3 regions of the Tardiphaga sp. 709 genome follow, and region 1 is predicted to be linked to each of the others. Evidence: predicted binding sites of a transcription regulator. Region 1 holds the regulator's gene; each other region holds the start of a gene.

Region 1 (7,860 bases):
CGTCGGTGGTAACGGCGGAGATCTGGGCGGTCTGGGTCTGTTGCATCGGAATCCTCGCGAAATAGAGGGCCAATTTAGCCGAGTTGCACCGGTGGCGCGACCGTTAATTTTGCATCGCGCGGGCGAGATCGCGGCTGGTCAGATGGAAATTCGTGTCCGCCGCCACCGAGGCCTGCGCGAGTTTGACACTAGCCGCCGCCTGGAACACCGCTCTGTGGTCTTGGAAATAGGCTGCGCAGTCCTCCGGCGACGGGTAGCGTCGGAGCAGCGTCCGGAACGCATGACGGTGCACCATGCACAGCCCGCGATGGCCGGATGGCCGGAATGCCAGCGCATCGACATCTGCCCGCCAGACAGGCGCTTCATCGTCGGTTGCGGCGTGGTTGTCGGTCATGATCGCCAATGTCTATCGTGTTTCCCTGCCCTGCCAAAGCGGCTGTGGTTTTGCGTCCGCTCCCGCTCTCCGCTATGACGGGCGCCCACACTGCCGGAGATCCCCGCGATGGCCCTGATGCCGGTTACCGATGCCATGGCCGCGATTCTCGCGGGCGCCGATGCGCTGCCTGAGGAGATGGTGCCGCTGGAAGACGCGTTCCACCGCGTGCTCGCTCGCGACATCGCTTCGCTGCGCACGCAGCCACCGGAGCCCATGTCAGCGATGGACGGTTATGCCGTGCGCGCTGCCGATGCGACTTTGGGCGCCAAGCTCCGCGTGATCGGCGAGATCGCCGCAGGCAAGCCGTTCGACCGCCCGCTGCAGACCGGCGAAGCCCTGCGAATCTTCACCGGCGGCGTGTTGCCCGCTGGCGCCGACGCCGTGGTGATCCAGGAAGACACCGCGCGGGATGGCGATATCGTCGGGATCAACGAGGCCGCGATTTCCGGCAAGCATATCCGCCCGGCCGGCGTCGATTTCAACGAAGGTGATGTCCTGCTCCGCTCCGGCACCCGCCTCACCGACCGCGATCTGGCGCTTGCCGCCGGCATGAACCATCCGTCACTGCCCGTGCGGCGACGGCCCGTCGTTGCCGTGCTTGCCACCGGCGACGAACTGGTGATGCCCGGCGCAGTCCCCGGCCCCGGCCAGATCGTGCTCTCCAATGGCTTCGCGCTGCGTGCATTGGCCCGCGCCGAAGGCGCCGAGGTGGTCGATCTCGGCATCGCCGTCGATACGCTGGAGGCGACCACATCAGCCATTCAGCGCGCGATCGATCTGAAGGCCGACGTGCTGATCACCACCGGCGGTGCGTCGGTCGGCGACCATGACCTCGTGCAGCAATCCCTGATCAATGCCGGCGTCGAGATGGCGTTCTGGCGCATCGCCATGCGGCCCGGCAAGCCGATGATGCACGGACGCCGCCAGGGCATGCGCGTCATCGGCCTGCCCGGCAATCCCGTGTCGTCGTATGTCTGCGGCTTCCTGTTCATGGTGCCGCTGCTGCGTGCGCTGTCCGGTCGAAACGACATCGCCCATGCGATAGAACCCGCGGTGCTCGGCCGTGACCTCGCCGCCAACGACCAGCGCGAGGATTATCTGCGCACGCGCCTCGAGACCCGCGCCGACGGCACCGTGGTGGCAACGCCGGTCGTGAAACAGGACTCGTCGCTGCTGGGGAATTTGGCTGTCGCCGAGGGGCTCTTGATCCGCAAGCCATTCGCGCCGGCCGCGGCTGCCGGCGATTCATGCGCCATCATTCGACTGCCAACCTAGCGGCGCCCCCTCATAGAACGACGCCGCGTTCGGAACTCTCACCTGCGGCATGCTTCCAAACCTTTTTCCTGACTGAGATACCTCAACACGGTTTCAGTCACTGAATTGTCACGTAACGCAGCGAGAGATCGCAGCGAAACAAGATCGGTGGACAAATGGACTATTTCAAACGCTTCAATTTCCTGTTTGCGATGCCAACATTCGACGCCGACGATCTCGAGGGCATTCGCCTCAATCAGATCGTCGATGAGATCGAGCGTTCCGGCTTCGAGGTCGTCAAGGCGCGCAAACTCGAAGACGCCACGATCGCGGTCCAGACCGACGCAGCGATCGGCTGCATGGTGGTCGACTGGGGCAAGAAGGGCCTCGAAGGCAAGACCGCGGCGCTGATCAACCTGATGCGCAAACGCGGCCTGGACTTCCCCATCATCCTGCTGATCCGTCGCAAGCGGTTCGAGGACGTCCCGGTCGAGGTGCTCGATTTCATCGACGGCTATGTGTTCCTCTCAGAAGAAACCCCGCCCTTCATCGCCAAGAACCTGATCAGCCGGTTGAAGCAATATGCCGAGACGCTGAAGACGCCGTTCTTCGGCGCGCTGGTCGACTATGCCGAGGAAGGCAACCAGCTCTGGACCTGCCCGGGCCACAATGGCGGCGTGTTCTACAGCCGCAGCCCGATCGGCCGCGTGTTCATGGAACATCTCGGCGAAGCGGTGTTCCGCGACGACCTCGACAATTCGGTGCTCGATCTCGGCGATCTGCTGACCCATGAAGGCCCTGCTTTGCAGGCGCAGAAGGAAGCCGCGCAGATTTTTGGCGCGGAGAAAACCTATTTTGTGCTCAACGGCACCTCGACCTCCAACAAGGTCGCGCTATCGGCTTTGGTCACCGATGGCGATCTGGTGCTGTTCGATCGCAACAACCACAAGGCGGCTTTGCACGGCGCCTTGATGATTTCAGGCGGTGTGCCGATCTATGTGCCGACGACGCGCAATCCCTGGGGCCTGATCGGGCCGATGAACTGGGATGCGCTCGACGAGGACGCGCTGCGCGAGTGCATCCGCATCAATCCGCTGGTCACCGACAAAGATGCCTGGAAGCGCGAGCGTCCGTTTCGCGTGGCAGTGATCGAACAATGCACCTATGACGGCACCATCTACAGCGCCGAGATGATCATCGCGCGCATCGGCCATCTCTGCGATTACATCCTGTTCGACGAGGCCTGGGCGGGCTTCATGAAGTTCCACCCGCTCTATGCCGGCCGGTTCGCCATGGGGCTCAAGGAGCTTGGTCCGGATTCGCCGGGCATCATCGCGACGCAGTCGACCCACAAGCAGCTCGCGAGCTTCTCGCAGGCGTCGCAGATCCACATGAAGGATCGGCATATCCGCGGCCAGAAGCGCCGTGTCGAGCATCGGCGCTTCAACGAAAGCTTCATGCAGCACGCCTCGACCTCGCCCTTCTACCCGCTGTTCGCATCATTGGATGTCGGCGCGCAGATGATGAAGGGCCGCTCCGGCGAAGTGTTGTGGGACGACACGATCCGGCTTGGCATCGAGCTGCGCAAGAAGATGCGCGCCGTCCGCCGCGAATTCGAGGAGAAGGAAACCCGCACTGAGCGCCGCTGGTTCTTCGAACCCTTCGTACCCGAGCGCGTCGCGATTCCCGACGCAGCCAGCGAAGGCGCCGTTCACAATGTGCCGTGGGAAAGCATCGGCACTGACCAGCTGGCCACCAATCCGGCTTATTGGCAGCTCGCGCCGGACGCCGCTTGGCATGGCTTCCCCGGCATGGAAGCCGGTTTCACCATGACCGATCCCAACAAGCTGACGGTACTGACACCCGGCTTCGACCGCACCACCGGCGGTTATGCGGAACACGGCATCCCTGCGCCTGTGGTGGCGCAGTTTCTGCGCGAAAATCGCATCGTGCCGGAGAAGAACGACCTCAACTCGCTGCTCTTCCTGCTGACCCCCGGCGTGGAAGCCAGCAAGGCCGGCACGCTGATCAGCGGTCTCGTGGCGTTCAAGAAGCTACACGACGACAACGCGCTGCTGGAAGACGTCATCCCGGAATTCGCGCGGCGCAGGCCGGCGCGTTATGCAGGCATACGCCTACGGGATCTGTGCGGCGACATGCACCGGTTCTTCCGCGAGGCCAATGTGAGCGACCTCCAGACCAGGCAATTCTCCGCCGACCATCTGCCGGAGATCGCCATGTCACCTCATGATGCCGCGCGCTGTCTGGTGCGCAACGACGTCGACTACCTCCCCATCGACGAGATCTTCGGGCGTGTCGCGACGACGCCATTCGTGGTCTATCCGCCCGGCATCGCCACGATCGTGCCGGGCGAGCGGCTCACCGAACGGTCCAAGCCGATGATCGATTATCTCAAGATGTTCGAGACCTGTTTCAACACCTTCCCGGGCTTCGACGTCGAGATCCAGGGCATCTACCGCAAGGTCGACGCCAATGGCCGGATCCGGCTTTACACTTACGTGGTCTCCGAATAGGGAGCACGTAAGGAGCCTGATTTGCCAACGGAACTCGAACAGCCGGTCGTCATCCGACCATCACGCGACACCGACGTCGATGCCATGCTCGCGATCTATCGCCGGCATATCCGGCAAGGCGTTGAGGAAGGCGTCAGCGACGCCGACACGCCGCAGCCCGACGATCTTAGAGACCGGCGCAAGAACCTGCGCAGCAAACGGTTCCCGCACCTCGTCGCCACGCAAGGCGGCGAGGTCGTGGGCTACGCCTATGTGGTGCTGTTCCGCAAACGACCGGCCTATCGCTACACGGTCAAGCACTCGATCTATATCCACCACGGACATGTCGGCCGCGGTATCGGCCGCCTGTTGATGCGCGAACTCATCGACGTCTGCGCGGCGGCCGGCTTCCGGCAGATCATCGGCTATATCGATGCCGACAACACGGCCTCGCTCGGCTTGCATGAAAGCTTCGGCTTTGCCCGCGTGGGCTTGCTGCCCGGCGTCGCCTATCGTTCCGGCCGCTGGGCCGACACGATCATGGTTCAGCGCTCGCTGGCCACCGGCTCCACGACACCTCCGCCGCCCATTGGGCGCATGACGTCCACCTAGCTCAAGCGACCGCGGAAGCATTTTCCATGTCCGTCGAGGACCGACGACTGGTGAGGAACAGCCTCCTCAAACCTCGCTCAACGTGCGTTCTGTTGACGGCAAATTAAGCATTGCAGAACACATATGGAACATATAGTGTTCGTTCATGATTTGTTTCGAGATTCTGTGGCTTTGAGTAGTTTGAGAGTGCCCGAACTCGCGCAACCGATCTTCGAACGATCGTCTCTGGATTGAGGCTCACTGTTCGAAGGCCCTTTGAAACGCACGCGGCGGCCGACACCGTCAACTGAGGATGGCTTCAGATGCTCACGCGCAAACAATACGAACTCCTGCGATTCATCGATCAACGGTTGAAGGAAGCCGGCGTCCCGCCCTCCTTCGACGAGATGAAGGATGCGCTCGACCTGCGCTCGAAGTCCGGCATCCATCGTCTGATCACAGCACTGGAAGAACGCGGCTTCATACGCCGTCTACCCAATCGCGCCCGTGCCATCGAAGTCATCAAGCTGCCAGAGCTCGGCGCGCCGGTCACCGGCGGCACCGGACGCCGCGGCTTTACGCCCAGCGTCATCGAAGGCACGCTCGGCAAGGTGCGTTCGGCCGCCAGCATCGCTAGCCACAGCGGCGATGATGACAACGGCCGCACGGTTGCTATCCCGGTCATGGGCCGCATCGCGGCCGGTACGCCGATCGAGGCGCTGCAGACCCGCAGCCACACGATCAGCATGCCCGCCGACATGCTCGGCTCCGGCGAACATTATGCGCTCGAAGTGCGCGGCGATTCCATGCAGGACGCCGGCATTCTCGATGGCGATACCGTGCTGATCCAGCGCAACGAGAGCGCCGACACCGGCGACATCGTGGTGGCCCTGATCGACGACGAGGAAGCCACCCTGAAGCGCTTCCGCCGCCGCGGCGCGTCAATCGCGCTGGAGCCCGCCAACGACGCCTACGAGGTCCGCATCCTGCCGCCCAACCGGGTGCGCATTCAGGGCAAGCTGATCGGCCTGTATCGCCGCTACTGAGGCTATCGCCTCGGCGGACTACTGATCTTCGGGTTGAAGATCGGTTTCCGCCGGCGTCGCATCCGCCGGCCGATTTTGCGGTGGACGACCGCTCTGGATCAGATCGTGCTGGGGCTCATCGGGAATGGCGCGCGACCACGGACGGTCCTGGCCGCGTGGCCGTACAGAGTCGATGGCAAAGCCGTTTGCTGTTCGCTGCAGGCTTACCGCACCATTTCGTTGCAGGCGATCCTGATCGATCACCAGCGCCCTGCAATCTCTCGGCGATTGTCGCGCCGTGACGATGAGCGCCGCTTTCTCGCAATCATCTGTGAAGGCATCCGGCTGTAGAACCAGCGCCACCAAAGCGCCATCGGCCAGCGCCGTGATGCACCCGTCGCGGTCGCAGGACACACCGTGGCTGAGGGAGGCATCCGTTGGCAGCCGGGCGTCGGCATCACCGGCAAGCCACTCCTTCGCGAGAAACGCATCCTTGGCGCTGCGCATCATATGCAGGCGCCCGTCCCTGCCCCGTACCGCAACGCTGCGACCGTCACCCGAGATCAGCATATCGGGCTGCTTGACCAGCAACGCCCAGACAATCGAGAGCGCGAGCACGCCAACTCCCGCAAAGCGCAACGGCGTGCGCAGCAATCCGAGCACGATGATGCCGATACTGGCTGATATCAGCGGTCCGATGCCAAAGGCCGGCATCCGGCCGATGGCGCCGGGCAAGGCTGCCACCCATTGCGTGACCACAATCATCCACTGGATGCCGACATCCATCAGCCGCCAGAACACACCGTCAAAGCCGAACGGCATGGCCACCAGACCGAGAATGCCCGCCGGCATCACCAGCGCCGAGACCACCGGCATCGCCAGGAGATTGGCGACAACGCCATAAGGCGTGACGCGATGGAAATGAAACGCGGCATAGGGCGTGGTGGCGAGGCCCGCGACCAGCGAAGCCAGTACGAGCATCGCGATCTCGCGTCCGCCCCATAGTGCCACGCGCGCCGTCGCGGAATGATCGGGCGAGGCAAACAGCGCGGGCATGCCGATCTGCACCAATGCGACCAGCCCCAGCGTCGCCGCGAATGACATCTGAAAACTGGGATGCACCAGCGCTTCCGGCGCGACGATCAGCACGACCATTGCCGCCACCGCCAGCGTGCGGAACGTCACCGCCCGGCGATCGACCATGACTGCAATCAGCACGACGGCTGTCATGAAAAACGATCTCTGCGTCGCGACTTCAGCACCTGACAACAGCAGATAGAACAGTGCTGCGAATAACGCCGCAGCCGCTGCGACTTTCTTGATCGGGAATGTCACCGTCAGGACAGGGATCAGTGCCAGCAGTGCGCGTATCGCAAAGAACACCACGCCGGCGACAACGGCCATATGATAGCCGGAGATCGACAGCACATGACCGAGTCCGGAGATGAACATCGCATCATTGACGTCAGCCGAAATCGCATCGCGGCGGCCTGTGAGCAGCGCCGTGGCAATGGCGCGGCTATCGCCCGAGAGCACAGTGCGGATCCGCGCATCGATGGCGTCGCGTAGCCCCTGCATGGTCGCCGAATAGCGTAGCGCCACACTCGGCTGTATCGGCGGATCGACTGCCTTGATGCCGCCCACCACGAAGCCAGATGCGCCGATCCCTTGAAAGTACAGATCGCGTCCGAAGTCGTAACTCCCCGGCCGGAGCGGCGACAGCGGCGGCTGCAGCCTTGCCTTCAATTCGACGAAGCTGCCGACGGCAGGCGCCGTGCCCTTCTTCACCGACACCCGCACACGGGTGAGCTTCGGTGCGACGCGCGGGCTGTCCATTGTGGCAACGCGCAGCACGAAGCGATCCGTGCGCTCCCGTTCCTCGTGAGTTTCGACGAAGCCGGTAAGCGCGACGGAATAGAGCGGCTTCGCCAGAACCTCATGAGCCACACGCGCGGTTTTCATGGCAGCCATCGCGAAGCCGGCCGCGATGGCCGCAATGAGCAAAATCAAGGGAAACCATCGCTGCCGCCGGAGCAAAAAC
Region 2 (7,860 bases), 2.7 Mb from region 1:
CAAAGCTCTTGGGCGAGCCCGCCACCGCCTGACCACCACCTGATGCGACCTTCATCACAGCCAAACCGCGATCGTTGCCGCCATCGCTGCGGAACCGGAACAGGCCATCGATGCCGGCAAAGCCGGATGGATTGGTGAGCGTTTCAGGTGCGAAGCGCTGTCCGCCCTGGGTGCGCGCCAATGCGGCGACCAGTGCAACAGCATCGTAAGCGAGCGTCGCGGTACGCACGGGGTCGCCGCCATATTTTGCGCGGTAGCGACCGGCGAAGGCACGGAACCCTGCAGGATCCGGCGCGGCGTAGAGCCCACCCTGCAACGCCGCGCTGTTGAAGACCCGCGGGTTGTCCCAAAGGCCCGTGCCAAGCAATTGCACGTTGCGCAGATTGGCGCCCGCCGCAGTCAGTGCATCGGCCGTTGCGACCACCGCGTCGCCATCGTCTGCGATGAACAACGCGTCGGCGCCGGTGAGGGATGCGGCAATGTTGCGTGCTGCGCTGGAGCGATCCGCGCCATAGCGCTCGAAAGCGACGATGCGGCCGCCTTTGCGGGCTACGGCCTGCTTGAAAGCGACTTCAACAACATTGCCATAGGCATTCTCGGGCAGCATCGCCGCAAAGGAGCGTTTGCCCGTGCCTGCGGCGTAATCGACGATGCGATTGACGTCCGACTCAGGTAGGAAGCTGAGCAAATAGACACCACGGCCGGCGACGCTGGAATCGGTCGAGAACGCGATCACCGGGACGTTACGCGCGCGCGTGAGCTGCGCCGTTGCCGGTACCGAGAGTGCGAAGAGCGGCCCGAGAATGATTTCGGATCCTTCATCGAGCGCCTGCTGGGCGGCCTGCTGCGCGCCCTGCGCGCTGCCACTATCGTCCTTGATCAGGAGTTGAATGCTGGGATTCTGGAATTCGGCGAGCGCCATTTCGGCGGCGTTCTTCATCGACTGCGCGGCGACGCCAGCATTGCCCGAAGCCGACAGCGGCAGGATCAGTCCGACTTTCGTGCCGCCGGTGCCGATGGCTTGTGACTGCTGCGCCGGTCCGGCAGGCGGTCCCGATGGCGCCGCCGGTCCGGTGCCGAACGCATTGGTCAGCGTCGATTGCACACCCGCGCAGGCCCCGAGCAGCGGCGCGCCCAGCAGCAGGCCGACAGCCGTCCGCCGTGTTGCGCCCGACGTCGCGCCCTTGGTCCCGGATTTGGGGTCGAACGGATCCGCCATCACTTCTCTTCTTTCGGCCGCATCAGATCGGCCCGCCTCGGCACCCACTATATAGTGTGAGGCGCGGATTCAGACATATTGTCGGCGATAAGTTAACCAAAACAAAAGCTTTATGTCCGGCATACCCCATCACCGCGGCCGGATTAGCACGATGGGAATGAACCACAGCCAAACGTCTGAAAAACGGCTGTCCCCCTTTGGCGCAATTCGCTCTACATTGTCGCCATGCGCGCAACACCCCTTTCCTCATCGCCTGCGGACGCCGCGGCGCCGTCGGCCCGGACCTTCACGGTCTCCGGCCATCTGCTCATGGCACCGAAAGCTGTTCCGGGGCTGCATCTTGTGGCCACGCCGATCGGCAACCTTGGCGACATCACCCTACGCGCGCTGGAAACCCTGGCGGGGGTCGATATCATCGCCTGTGAAGACACCCGCATCACCCGCCGGCTCACCGAGCGCTACGGGATCTCCGGTACGCTCAAGCAGTATCACGAGCACAATGCCGAACAGGCGCGGCCGAAGATCCTCGAAAAGCTGTCGCAGGGCGCGTCCATCGCGCTGGTGTCGGATGCCGGCACACCATTGATTTCCGACCCCGGCTTCAAGCTGGTGCGCGAGGTCACCGCCGCAGGCTTCAGCGTGATCTCGCTGCCGGGGCCATCCTCGGTGCTGGCCGCGCTGGCCGTGTCGGCGCTGCCGACCGATCGCTTCTTCTTCGAGGGCTTTCTGCCATCGCGGCAGATGGCACGCCGCTCACGCCTCACGGAGCTGGCTGCCATCGACGCCACGCTAGTGATGTTCGAATCCGGCAACCGCGTGCAGGACACGCTGGTCGATCTCGCCGATATCATGGGCAACCGCGATGCGGCGATCTGCCGCGAGCTCACGAAGATGCATGAAGAGGTCAATCGCGGGCCGATTGCCGATCTGGCCAAGGAGGCCGATGGGCTGGAGACCCGCGGTGAATTCGTACTCGTCATCGGGCCACCGGCTGCGGATGCGCAGGCCATGACCGAGGACGATCTCGATGCCCTGCTGCGCAGCTCGTTGCAGCGCGATAGCGTCAAGGATGCCGTGGCGCATGCGGTCGAACTGTCCGGCCGGCCGCGCCGCGCCGTTTATGCCCGCGCGCTGGAACTGGCGAAGGAGATTCACAGGGACTCCGGTGATGGCGAAGACTGACAAAGTCTCCGCACCGAAGCCCACAGCCAGACCGGCTGCGCCGGAGCGCGTCGCCGCGTTCAATACCGGCCTCTCAGCCGAAAGCCGTGCCGCTGCTTTATTGCTGGCCAAGGGCTATCGCATCCTCGCCCGCCGCTTTCGTACCCCGCATGGCGAGATCGACATCGTCGCTAGGAAGCGCAACCTGATCGCCTTTGTCGAGGTGAAGGCCCGCGCCAGCCTGAACGAGGCCGCCTATGCGGTGACGCCGCGCCAGCAGGCCCGGATCATGGATGCCGCCCAGGGCTGGCTGATGGCACATCCCGAACATGCGGAATTCGACCTTCGTTTTGACGTCGTGCTGATTGCGCCAAGACATTTGCCACGCCATCTGTTAGCGGCATTCGACGCCTCGACCTGAGCTTTCGCCTCCCCGACCACAATTCCGGACCTTGCAGCATGACCTTGAACGTCGCCGTCCAGATGGACCCCATTGCGCGCATCAATCACAAGGGCGATTCGACCTTCGCGATGTTGCTGGAAGCCCAGAAGCGTGGCCACAAACTGTCCTATTACACGCCGGACAAGCTCTCGCTGCGCGGCAATGACGTGGTGGCGCCGGTGCAATCGCTGTCGGTGCGCGACGTCGAAGGCGATTACTTCACCCTCGGCGATCCCACCCGCACCAACATGGAATCCTTCGACGTGGTGTTGCTGCGGCAGGACCCGCCGTTCGATCTCGCTTATATTACCTCGACACATCTTCTGGAGCGCATCCATCCGAAGACGCTGGTGGTCAATGATCCTGCTTCCGTGCGCAACGCGCCGGAGAAGATCTTCGTGATGGGCTTCTCGGACCTGATGCCACCGACGCTGATCTCGCGCGACAAGGACGAGATCAATGCATTCCGCGCCGAGCATGGCGCGGTGGTGATGAAGCCGCTGCATGGCCATGGCGGCGCAGCGGTGTTTCGCGTGCTGCCGCAGGACATGAACTTCGGTTCGCTCTACGATCTGTTCTCCGTGACATTCAAGGAACAGTGGGTGATCCAGCGCTTCCTTCCCGAAGTGAAACATGGCGACAAACGCATCATCCTGATCGACGGTGAATTCGCCGGCGCGGTGAACCGCGTGCCGGCTGAAGACGATTTGCGCTCCAACATGGTGCGTGGCGGCGCCGCCAAGGCCACCGAACTCTCGCCGCGTGAGCGCGAAATCTGCGAACGTGTCGGACCGGCGCTGCGTGACCTCGGTCTGCTGTTCGTCGGCATCGATGTGATCGATGGCAATCTCACCGAGATCAACGTGACGTCGCCCACGGGCATTCGCGCCATCGCCAAGCTTGGCGGACCGGATGTCGCCGCGCGGGTCTGGGACGTGATCGAAGCGAAGCGGAAGTAACTCCGCTCGCGTCACTCGTTGCGCTGCGTCAATGCTTGACGCAGCGGTTTAAATTCCATTCGTCGCAATTCTTTACCCGCTGCTTTTGCTTGCCAGTCATTGAGGGCAAGGGCAGCATGTTGATGCACGCCCGACCAATCGGGCGGCCCGCCACATTTGGCGGCAAGCAAAAGCATATCAGTGGAGAAACGCATGACTTCAGACGTTTCGCGAAGGTCCCTGCTCTCGCTCGGCGCAGGGCTGGGCGCTAATCTCCTCGCTCCCGGCCTCATCGGCAGCGCATCGGCCAAGGCACCAAAGCTCGGCACACAGGCGCCCTACTTCCACCGTTTCATGTTAGGCAGTGCGGAAGTCACCGTTGTCTCCGACGGACCTTTGCCGCTCGGCGATCCCTCCGGCACATTCGTCGGCGTGCCCAAGGAAGACGTGCAGAAGATGTTGACGGATAATTTCCTCAGCAGCAGCAATGTCGTGCTCGAACAGAACGCGCCGATCGTCAACATGGGCGACAAGCTCATCCTGTTCGACACCGGCATGGGCACGTCACAACTGTTCGGCAACACCACGGGCCGCCTGCAGAAGAGCATGGCCGAGGCCGGTATCAAACCTGGCGATATCGACGCTGTGGTGTGCTCCCATGCCCATATCGATCATATCGGCGGCATCGTCGATGCCAATGACAAGCCGCTGTTTCCCAATGCGCAGGTCTATCTCAGCGAGGAAGATTTCAAGTTCTGGACCGACGAAAGTAAACTCGGTTCGCCGCTAAAGGACTTCATCGTCCATGCCCGCAAGAACCTGCTGCCAGTGAAGGATCGCCTGGTGTTCTTCAAGGACGGACAGGAGTTCCTGCCGGGCATCACCGCGATGCATGCGCCCGGGCACACGTTTGGCCACCATATGTTCATGATCCAGTCGGACGGAAAGTCCTTCGCATTCCTCGGCGATCTTACCCATCATCAAGTGCTGTTGCTGGAGAAGCCGCGGATGGAGTTCGCCTATGATTCCGATCCGAAGATGGCGGCGGCGACGCGGGTGAAGATGCTGGACATGCTGGTAGCCAACAAGACCGCCGTGATGTCTTACCACTTCGCCTGGCCGGGCTATGGCCATGTGGTCAAATCAGGCGACGGCTTCCGCTATATCGCCGAGCCGATGGTGATGAATCTCTAGCGGAAATCCTGCGACAATCCTGCGGCGATCTTGAGACAATGACCGCCGCAGGAATTCTGCAGCAATTTATCCTCACGCCGCCGATGACGTATCCCGCGCGCGCCGCTCCGCACCGCGTTTGTAGATCCGGAACGTGCCGCGTCCGGCATCCTTCGCCGCATAGAGCGCCGAGTCGGCCATGGCTGCCAATTGCGATGACGTGCAGTTATCGGCCAGTGCGATGCCGACCGAAGCGCCGACCCGCAACTGTTGTCCTCGATGATCGATCGGCAGGCCTAGCTGCGTGACGATGGCCCGCGCGGTCTCAGAGGCTTCCTCGAATTGTGCGTGAGGCCCCAGCAGAACGGCAAACTCATCACCGCCAAGGCGCGCCACCAGTTCCGCGCCGGCGCAGATGTTGCGGATTCGATTTGCAACGACAGTCAGGCAGGCATCGCCGGCGGCGTGGCCGAAGCAGTCATTGACCGGCTTGAATTCATCGAGATCGACCAGCAGCAGCGCGCCGAACGGCTTTGCCTTGCTGGCCGACGCCGCATCGAACAGCGACAGCTTGGTTTGAAACTGGCTGCGATTGGCGAGTCCGGTCAGCGTATCGAACTCGGCGAGATAGCGATTGCGATCCGCCAGAATTTTCTCTTCGGTGATGTCCTGCTTCATGCCGAAGATGCGGACGGCAACGCCATCGACCGACTCGACTGTGGCCGTGATCCTGATCCAGCGCCGGTTACCCTTGAAGGTGATGATCTCCGCATCGAGACTGAAGCCGGTTCGATCTTCGATTGCCTTGCTGCGCCGCTTCGTCAGTTCCCTGACGGATTCTTCTGGATAACAGGCGAGCGCCTCCTCGCGAATCGGCGTCGAGCCGCGCGGTAGATCGAAGATGTCGTAGACAACATCGGTCCAGACCAGCGATTCATCGGAGAGGTCGCATTCCCAGACGCCGATTCGCGCCGCGGCCGAGGAGCGATCGAAGATCTTCCGGCTATGCGCCAGCGAAGCAGCCTGTTGGTCGATGATGGCTTGCTGGGCTTCGATCTGGGCCTTCAGCGCGGCGATCAGATCGGCATCATCCGGAGCGTCTGGCGTCATCGGCAAGCGATCTGACATCTGCGGGCACCCGGTCTTCGTCTCGAAGCTCATAGGATGCTTTGCATGACGTGCTTAAGATTCTCTACGCCAATGGCCGACTTCGGCCAAAACCAGCATACTTTACCGCTGCATTTCGTTCACTGATTGTTCTTGAATTAGAAGCAACCTTAGGTTACGCTCTCATCTCGAATGAGGGCGGCATGGTTCAACGCGTTTCCACCGTAGCCTTTGAGGGGATCGAGGCCCGCGCGGTCGACGTGCAGGTTCAGGTCGTGCCCGGCCTGCCGAATTTCCTGATCGTCGGCCTGCCCGACAAGGCAGTGTCCGAGGCCCGCGAACGGGTCCGCGCGGCGCTGGTCGCCTCGGGTCTGGCGCTGCCGGCGCGACGCATCATCGTTAATCTCGCACCGGCTGACTTACCGAAGGAAGGCAGCCATTACGATCTGCCGATTGCGCTGGGACTGATGGCTGCGATCGGCGCGATTCCGCCGGATGCATTGACGGGCTTCACTGTACTCGGTGAACTCGGCCTCGATGGTTCGCTCGCTCCCGTGGCCGGCGTACTGCCTGCAGCGATCGGCGCCAACGCGCGCGACGAGGGATTGATCTGTCCGGCAGCCTGCGGCGCGGAAGCCGCCTGGGCCAGCCCAGACATTCAGATCATCGCCGCGACATCGCTGATCCAGATCGCCAATCACTTCAAAGGTACGCAGGTTCTGTCGCGGCCGCAGCCGAGAATACATGCGCGTGAGGAAACGCTGCTGGATCTGCGGGACATCAAGGGACAGGAAAGTGCCAAACGCGCGCTGGAAATCGCTGCGGCAGGCGGCCATCACCTGCTGATGGCCGGCAGTCCCGGATCGGGAAAATCCATGCTGGCGGCACGGCTGCCGTCGATCCTGCCGCCGCTGTCGCCGGCGGAGCTGCTCGAAGTCTCGATGATTGCATCGGTGGCCGGCGAGATCAAGGACGGCGCACTCACCTCACGCCGGCCGTTCCGCGCACCGCATCATTCCGCCAGCATGGCCGCCCTCACCGGCGGCGGGTTGCGCGCGCGGCCGGGCGAGATTTCGCTGGCGCATCAGGGGGTGCTGTTTCTCGATGAACTGCCAGAGTTCGATCCGCGCGTGCTGGATTCGCTGCGCGCACCGCTCGAGAATGGCGAGGTGGCGGTCTCGCGCGCCAATCACCGCGTCACCTATCCTGCGCGATTCATGCTTGTTGCTGCGATGAATCCATGCCGGTGCGGTCACGCTTTCGAGCCGGGCTTCTCCTGCAAGCGCGGCCGCATCGATCGCTGCACCTCGGATTATCAGGCGCGCATCTCCGGCCCCTTGATGGATCGCATCGATCTGCGCATCGAAGTGCCCGCGGTGACCGCGGCGGATCTCATTCTGCCGCCACCGTCGGAAGGTTCCGCCGAAGTTGCGGCGCGTGTCGCCGCCGCGCGCGATCTGCAGACCATGCGTTATGCCGCGGCGGGATTAGCGGGCACACATACCAATGCTTCCGCGCCCGCCTCCGTGCTGGAAACGGTTGCGCAGCCGGATGCGCAGGGACTGACATTGTTGCGCGATGCCGCCGAAACGATGCGACTGACCGCGCGCGGCTATCACCGCGTGCTGCGCGTGGCGCGGACGCTGGCGGATCTCGACGGCGCCGAGAAAATCGGGCGGCTGCATCTGGCCGAGGCGCTGTCTTACCGCGCGCTGGCGGAGGACGTTCGACGGGCTGCTTGACGTCACCTCATCGCCGCTGATGTGGCCGTCAACGCGATAGTAACGAGTTTTGTTTACGCTCTGCTCACCATAACCCCG
Region 3 (7,860 bases), 2.0 Mb from region 1:
TCGAGCGTGTTGGAGACGAAGGCCGGATGGCCGAGCGGAAACATGGTGCTTGTCATGATGGTCAACCGAGCCAGATCTTGCGGCGGAGTTCTGAGATGAAGCGCTGCACTTCGGCGGCGTCATGGGCGAGTGGCGGCATCACGCCCCAGATCGGCCGCGGCCAGGCGGCATCGGTCTTGCGGCGGGCGATGATGTGGACGTGCAACTGCGGCACCATGTTGCCGAGGGCGGCGACATTGAGCTTGTCGCATTTGGTGGTTTCTTTGAGCGCGCGGCCGACGCGGTTGATCTCGGTCATCAACTGGCCCTGCGCGACCTCGTCGAGATCGATGATCTCGGTCGTGTCGGCGCGGCGCGGCACCAGCATCAGCCAGGGGTAGTGCGCGTCCTTCACCACCAGCACGCGGCTGAGGGGGAGGTCGCCGATGTCGATGGTGTCTTGTTGCAGCTGCTCGTGCAGCGACCAGGAGGAGGGAGCGGCCATTCTGACTCTCGATTAAGGCGCACAGCGTCGCAGGAAGCGGCTGCGCAGACAACTCCCGTCATGGCCGGTTTTGCGCGTCTGGACCACGTTTTCTTGCGACTTTCCTGCGCAAATCTTGCGGCGGACTTGCGACACGCGCCGCGCTTGCTTTCCGACCATTTTGGCCCCAAATAAGCACCGGGAGATTGGCGGTGGACGAGCCACTCGCCAATCGGGTCAGGTCCGGAAGGAAGCAGCCCTAACGAGATCCGGATCGGGTCGCTCGTCAGTCTCCTACTTGTTTTATCGAGCAAATTCAGCGTCCTGCACATGGGTCGTTTGCTCGGTGGGCGCCTTGTTCGATGAGTGAGGCAGCATCGAAGGCCGGAACCTGTGTCCCGTTCCGCCTATGATGCGCCAGATGTTCCGCAAGCCGGCTTTACGAGACAACACATTGCGGATTCCTCGATGACCGACGCTGGCACGTCCCCTCCCGATGATCACCAGACCGGTTTCGATATGGGCGCTGCCCCGGCGCCTGCTGCCGCCACGCCCTATCGCGTGCTCGCGCGCAAATACCGCCCCGGCAGTTTCGACGATCTGATCGGCCAGGAAGCACTGGTCCGCACCGTCTCCAACGCGTTCGAGACCGGCCGCATTCCGCAGGCCTGGATTCTCACCGGCGTTCGCGGGGTCGGCAAGACGACGACGGCGCGTATTCTCGCGCGCGCATTGAATTATGAAATGGCGGATGGCTCGGTCAAAGGCCCGACCATCCACATGCCGACGCCCGGCATCCATTGCCAGGCGATCATGGAAAGCCGGCATATCGACATTCTCGAAATGGACGCCGCGTCGCATACCGGCGTCGACGATGTCCGCCAGATCAATGACAGCGTGCGCTATGCGCCCTCCAGCGCGCGCTACAAGGTCTACATCATCGACGAAGTCCACATGCTGTCGACCGCGGCCTTCAACGCGTTCCTGAAGACGCTGGAAGAGCCGCCGGAACACGCCAAGTTCGTGTTCGCCACCACTGAAATCCGCAAGGTGCCGGTGACGGTACTGTCGCGCTGCCAGCGCTTCGACCTGCGCCGCGTCGATGCCGACGTGCTTATGTCGCATCTGTCGAACATTGCGGGCAAAGAGAATGTCGAGGTCGAGCCGGAAGCGCTGGGCATCATCGCCCGCGCCGCCGAAGGCTCGGTGCGCGATTCACTGTCGCTGTTCGATCAGGCCATTGCGCATGCCGCAGGCACCGTGCGCGCCGATGCGGTCCGGCAGATGCTCGGCCTTGCCGACCGCACCCGGGTGATCGACCTGTTCGATTCGCTGGCGCGCGGCGACATCGCCAGTGCCTTCCGCGAGTTTCGTGAACAATATGATGTCGGCGCCGATCCCATCGTGGTGCTGAGCGATCTTGCCGAATTCGTCAATTTCGTCACCCGCGTGAAGATCGTGCCGGCAACCGCCGACAATGTCGCGTTTGGCGAGACCGAACGTCTGCGCGCACGCGATTTCGCCTCGAAGCTCTCCATGCGTGTGCTGTCGCGCATGTGGCAGATGTTGCTCAAGGGCATCACGGAAGTGCAGGGAGCGACGCGTCCCGCCGCCGCCGCAGAGATGGTGCTGGTGCGCATCGCTTACGTTGCCGATTTGCCGACGCCGGATGAAGCGATCCGGATGCTCGATCAGAATGGCGGGACGTCGCCGATGATCCCAACGAATGGTGGAGGCCGTGCCGCGCCATCGTCCGCTCCGTCGGCATCCTTGCCGTCAGCGCAGATGCCATCCGCCATGCCGACGATGTCGGCGAGTGCGTCGCGTGGTCCGACCATGCAGCGCGGCAGCGCAGAACCATCGCCGCGACCGCAAGTCGGCATGGCAGACGCGCCGCCCGCGGCCGTGCTGAAGATTTCGACTTTCGCTGAGCTCGTGGCACTGGCCGGCGAGAAACGTGACCTGATGGTGCGCGGTGCGCTTGAAGCGGATGTACGCCTGATCAGGATCGAGGACGGACGGCTTGAGCTGGCGATGGAGCGTACGGCGTCGCGCACATTGATCAACGATCTGTCGCGCAAGCTTGAACAATGGACGGGCCGACGCTGGGCCGTGATCGTGTCCAACGAACAGGGCCAGGCGACGTTGCGTGAGCAGCAGCTCGAGCAGAAGAACGAGCGCCAGCGCGCGGCGGAGGCCGATCCGCGAGTGAAGGAAGTACTCGCACGGTTTCCTCGTGCGAAGGTCGAAGTGCGTGTCATCGCCCCCGAGCCGCCGGAATTTAGCGGTAGTGACAGTGACCTGATCAGCGACGATGCGTCCGACGGTCTCAACGACGACGATTAATCGAATTGCGAAGGAAAGCTCATGGCTGATTTTCTCGGCATGATGAAACAGGCAGCGCAGCTGCAATCGAAGATGAAGGCGATGCAGGACGAGCTCGACCATGTCGAGGTCGAAGGTATCTCTGGCGGCGGCCTCGTGTCAGTGCGGATGACCGCGAAGACCGAAGTGAAGGCCGTGAAGATCGATCCGTCGCTGATGAAAGCCGATGAAGTCGAGATACTGGAAGACCTGCTGGTCACCGCGCTGGGCGATGCGCGCCGCAAGGCGGAAGCTGCGATGCAAGAGAAGATGCAGGCGCTGACCGGCGGCCTCGGTCTGCCGCCGGGGATGGGCCTTACCTGAGATGGCGTCCACGGCCGGTCCGGAAATCGAGCGCCTGATTCAACTGCTGGCGCGGCTGCCCGGGCTTGGCCCGCGCTCGGCCCGGCGTGCCGCGCTGCATCTGATCAAGAAGCGCGAGGCGCTGATGACGCCGCTGGCCGGTGCCTTGCAGGTCGCGATCGACCGTATTCAGGTCTGCAAGGTCTGCAGCAATATCGACACGCAGAATCCCTGCACGATCTGCACGGACCCGCGCCGCGATCCCTCGACAATCGTCGTAGTCGCAGATGTCGCTGACCTGTGGGCGCTCGAACGCGCCCATGCGACGACGGGCAAGTATCATGTATTGGGTGCAACGCTGTCGCCGCTCGACGGCGTCGGCCCGCAGGATCTGACCATCGACGCACTGATATCACGTGCGCATGATTCAGAAGTGAGTGAAATCGTCCTGGCGCTGAATGCGACGGTTGATGGGCAGACCACGGCACATTACATCACCGACCTCCTGCAGGAGGCCAATGTGAAGGTGACGCGGCTGGCCCATGGCGTGCCGGTTGGTGGTGAACTCGATTATCTCGACGAAGGCACGTTGTCGGCGGCGATGCGACAGCGGACGCTGTTTTAAGACTGGAAGAGCATTGATGACACGATATGACTTGAAGGCTTTGCCGATCTGGGCGGCGGCGATTTGCGCGGCCGGCCTGTTTGCGACGGCTGCCAGCGGCGCGACGGAAACGCCGGCTGCGCCAACGACACCGGTGGCACCGAAGACGATGAAGATCGGCGATGTGCTGACCGGGCAACTCAATGCCATGCGCAGCCGTGACGCCAAGGGCAAGCGCACCAATGTGTATCAAGTGGTCAGTGAGCCCCGCCGGCTGCCGGCCCCCGCCGGTCTGTGCAACCTCGAGACCGGCCCCGAGACCTTCGAGATCGTCGTCGCCAATGACGCGCAAGCCACGCAGCTGAAGAAACTTGTCGGCAAGGAAGTGGCGCTCAAGGTTGCTGAAGTCACCTGCGCCGAGCAGGCCGGGCAGATGAGTGAAGCGCTCGTGACGAAATGGAGCGTGGTGACGAAGCCGAACTGAGTTCGCTTCGGTTAAACCCGCACCGGCCCCAGCATCTCGAAATGCGCGCGGCGCTGCAGCCGGATCAGCAGGATCAGGCTCGGTACCGCGACCACCACGCTGATGACGAAGAACATCGGCCATCCCATCGCTTGCGCAACGTAACCTGCGCCTGCTGACAGATAGGTCCGCCCGACCGCAGCGAGCGCTGTGAGTAGCGCATATTGCGTGGCCGTGTGCAGCGGATTCTTGCAGAGCGCGGAGAGATAGGCGACGAAGATCACCGTGCCGATGGCGCTGGTGAAATTCTCGACCGAGATGGCCAGTGCCAGCGCCCATTGATTGACGCCGACGATGGCGAGCCACGAGAAGGCGAGATTGGACACCGCCTGCAACACGGCGCCGATCCACAAACTCGCCGCAAGCGAATAGCGCCGCGCGACAAAACCTCCAGCGAAACCGCCAATCAGCGTCGCGGCAAGGCCGACGCCTTTGACGATGGCCGCATAGTCATTCCGCGTGAAACCGAGATCGATCACGAAGGGCGCGGTCATGGTGCCAGAAAACGCATCGGTAAATTTGAACAGCACCACGAACGCCAGCGCCGCCCAGGCGTCCTTGCGCGCCAGGAATTCGGAGAACGCGCCGATTGCGGCCTGCAACACGCGCGTGAAGGTGCTTTCGCCGCGCGTGGCCGCTTCGGCCTGTGCGGATTGCTCGGGCTCGGTGGCCGCAAGCGCTGTGACCGTGCCGATCAGCACCATCGCAGCCATCGCCACATAGCCCCACATCCATGCGGTGGAGCGCGCGATGCCCGTGCTCTCGAAGGCGCTGACCAGAAACAGCACGCCGGCGGTGGAGATCAGCATGCCGATGCGATAGGCCGCGACATAGGACGCCATGCCGGCCGCCTGTTCGCTCTCCGGCAGGCTCTCCACACGAAACGCATCGACGACAATGTCTTGCGTCGATGACATGGCAGCGACCAGCAGGGCGCCAAGGGCTACGAACAGCGGCGAGCGCGCCGGATCGGTCAGCGCCAGCAGCAGGATCGCGCCGATCAGCAGCAGCTGTGAAAATACCAGCCAGCCGCGGCGGCGGCCGAACTGTCGCGTGAAGAACGGCACATGCAGCGCATCGACCAAAGGCGCCCAGAGGAATTTCAGCGTGTAGGGCGTGCCAACAAGAGCGAACAGCCCGATGGTGCCGAGATCGACGCCGGATTCGCGCATCCACACCAGCAGCGTGGAACCGGACAATGCAAGCGGCAGACCCGACGACAGGCCAAGCAGCAGCACGATCAGCACCCGTGGCTGCAGATACACCACCATGCTCTCGCGCCAGGTGGCACGGGGCTTCAAGGCGAGGGCGGCTTCGGACGAGTCAGGCGCGCTGGTCATGGGGAAGGGTTAGCAGATTCGGGGGGAAGCGGCCTGTGGCCTATTCCCCCGCCTGAATCTTGCGCGGCAGCGGCGCGAACATGTCGGGGGCGGCGGTCTTGGCGATCGCCGGGGTCACTTCCGTTGCGGGTTCACTCTTGCTGAAATCCAGTTCCTCGATGCGGCCGGCGCGCTTCTCGATCTTGTCGGCGGAAATCAGGATCTGGCGGACGTCCTCATTGGCCTGCCCAAAATGGGTCTGCAGCTTCATCACGCGATCGCGCAAGCGGGTGAGGTCGTCGCCCAGATTCAGTACCTCGGTGCGGATCTGGTCGGCGGCGTCGCGCATCCGCGCGTCCTTCAGGATCTGCTGCATCACCTGAATCGCCAGCATCAGCAGCGACGGCGACACCAGCACGACGCGGGCGCGATAGGCTTTCTGGATGATGTCATCGAAACCGTCGTGGATTTCAGCATAGACGGATTCCGACGGCACGAACATCAGCGCCGTATCCTGCGTCTCGCCGGCGACCAGATATTTCTCGGCGATATCGGTGACATGCTTCATCACGTCGGCGCGCAGGCGCTGCGCCGCGTATTTCTTCTCGTCGTCGCTGCGTGCGTCATGCAGCGCTGTGACGGCCTCCAGCGGGAATTTTGCGTCGATGCACAGTGGGCGCTGGTCCGGCAGGAAGATCACGCAATCCGGCCGCTTGCCCGACGACAGCGTGTGCTGGAACGCATAGGCACCGTTCGGCATGCCGTCCTTGACGATGCTTTCCATCCGCGCCTGACCGAAGGCGCCACGCGACTGCTTGTTGGCGAGCACGTCACGCAAGGTCGTCACCTGCGAGGTGAGGTCGGTGAGATTCTTGTGGGCGTTGTCGATGATGCCCAGCCGCTCATGCAGCGCGCTCAGGCTTTCCATGGTGTTGCGAGTGGTCTGTTCCATCGACTGGCCCACGCGATGGGTCACCGAGTCCAGCCGCTCGGACACCGCGCGTGCCATGTCGGCCTGACGGCCCGCCAGCGCCTGGCCCATGGCGTCGACGCGGCCGTTGGCCTCGTTCTGCGCCTTCAGCACTTCGCTGAGGCGTTCTTCCAGTTCGTCGGCGCGGATCGCCTGGGCCATGGCCATGGCGGCGCCGCGGCTACCGGAGCGAGCGATGATGATGGCGATGGTGAGCAGCAAACCCAGCGCCAGAGCACAGAAGCCCATCAATGCCACGCCGGCGGTGACCGGCATGTCGCCGATCATGAAAAGAATCTCGTTCATCCCAACCTTGTAGCCGATTCGGTCGGTCGCGCGAACGAAGAGGGAACATTTATGGTTAATGAAAGATGAATTTCCAAGCCTAAGAAATGTGGTCAAGCGGACCTTAACCGGCGTGGTTAACCTCGCCTTAATTTTCATGGTTAGCGAGGAGTTAACGTCCTTCAAAGTCCAGCTTTTCCAGCGGATTGACCCGGACCGGCGCGCAGATTAAATCGCCGCCATGGCCATTCGTGAAATCATTATCCTGCCCGACAAACAGTTGCGGCTGATCTCCAAACCTGTCGAGAAGGTGACGTCGGAGGTGCGCAAGCTCGCCGACGACATGTTCGAGACGATGTATGACGCACCCGGGATCGGGCTGGCGGCGATCCAGATCGCGGTTCCGCTGCGGCTGATCACCATGGACATCGCCAAGAAGGACGATGAGGAGGACGGCAAGAAGCCGCGCGTCTTCATCAATCCGGAGGTCATCTCGGCTTCGGAAGAGCTTTCAGTCTATGAGGAAGGCTGCCTGTCGATTCCGGAATATTACGAGGAAGTGGAACGCCCGGCGACAGTGCGGATCCGTTACATGGACCTCGACGGCAAGACCATCGAGGAAGAGGCTTCTGGCCTGTTCGCGACCTGCATTCAGCACGAGATCGACCATCTCAATGGCGTGCTGTTCGTCGACTACCTCTCCAAGCTGAAGCGCGACCGCGTGCTGAAGAAGTTCACCAAGTTGGCGAAGCGGGCTGAGTAAATTCTCCGACGTTTCCTTCGTTATGCCCGGCGAATGCCGGGTATCCATGTCTTGAAGCGAGCAACCGAAAGACGTGGATGGCCGGGACATCTAGCGAAGTTCGCTTCGCGCTGCCCGGCCATGACGGATAGGCTGGTGCTCTTTGCTGGAAGTTCCACATGTCGCTTCGTTTGATCTTCATGGGCACGCCGGATTTCGCTGTGCCGACGTTGCTCGAACTCGTGGCCCATGGCCATGAGATCGTCGCCGTCTATACCCGCGAGGCT

The links. The regulator LexA, encoded in region 1, represses DNA repair genes until DNA is damaged. The targets are predictions, from matches to a motif close to TGTTCNNNNTGTGTTCNG.
Region 2: RSO67_RS17840 (YifB family Mg chelatase-like AAA ATPase) is a predicted target of LexA. The motif match lies at 6,178-6,195, and genes of this name have one in related genera.
Region 3: RSO67_RS21045 (DNA recombination protein RmuC) is a predicted target of LexA. The motif match lies at 6,883-6,900, and genes of this name have one in related genera.

What each region holds. Positions count from the first base shown of each region.
Region 1 is NZ_CP135529.1:74,544-82,403, reverse strand. It holds gene RSO67_RS00405 (CbtB-domain containing protein) at 1-46, opposite strand, end outside; gene RSO67_RS00400 (hypothetical protein) at 104-403, opposite strand; gene glp (gephyrin-like molybdotransferase Glp) at 503-1,711, shown strand; gene RSO67_RS00390 (Orn/Lys/Arg decarboxylase N-terminal domain-containing protein) at 1,867-4,224, shown strand; gene RSO67_RS00385 (GNAT family N-acetyltransferase) at 4,309-4,815, shown strand; gene lexA (transcriptional repressor LexA) at 5,118-5,840, shown strand; gene RSO67_RS00375 (ComEC/Rec2 family competence protein) at 5,859-7,860, opposite strand, start outside.
Region 2 is NZ_CP135529.1:3,648,277-3,656,136, reverse strand. It holds gene RSO67_RS17875 (penicillin-binding protein activator) at 1-1,219, opposite strand, end outside; gene rsmI (16S rRNA (cytidine(1402)-2'-O)-methyltransferase) at 1,445-2,401, shown strand; gene RSO67_RS17865 (YraN family protein) at 2,388-2,801, shown strand; gene gshB (glutathione synthase) at 2,840-3,781, shown strand; gene RSO67_RS17855 (hypothetical protein) at 3,793-3,975, opposite strand; gene RSO67_RS17850 (MBL fold metallo-hydrolase) at 3,974-4,954, shown strand; gene RSO67_RS17845 (diguanylate cyclase domain-containing protein) at 5,027-6,061, opposite strand; gene RSO67_RS17840 (YifB family Mg chelatase-like AAA ATPase) at 6,244-7,782, shown strand.
Region 3 is NZ_CP135529.1:4,326,812-4,334,671, forward strand. It holds gene nudC (NAD(+) diphosphatase) at 1-56, opposite strand, end outside; gene RSO67_RS21010 (HIT domain-containing protein) at 62-484, opposite strand; RNA gene ffs (signal recognition particle sRNA small type) at 665-761, shown strand; gene RSO67_RS21020 (DNA polymerase III subunit gamma/tau) at 932-2,809, shown strand; gene RSO67_RS21025 (YbaB/EbfC family nucleoid-associated protein) at 2,831-3,151, shown strand; gene recR (recombination mediator RecR) at 3,153-3,755, shown strand; gene RSO67_RS21035 (hypothetical protein) at 3,772-4,218, shown strand; gene RSO67_RS21040 (AmpG family muropeptide MFS transporter) at 4,230-5,597, opposite strand; gene RSO67_RS21045 (DNA recombination protein RmuC) at 5,638-6,852, opposite strand; gene def (peptide deformylase) at 7,073-7,594, shown strand; gene fmt (methionyl-tRNA formyltransferase) at 7,753-7,860, shown strand, end outside.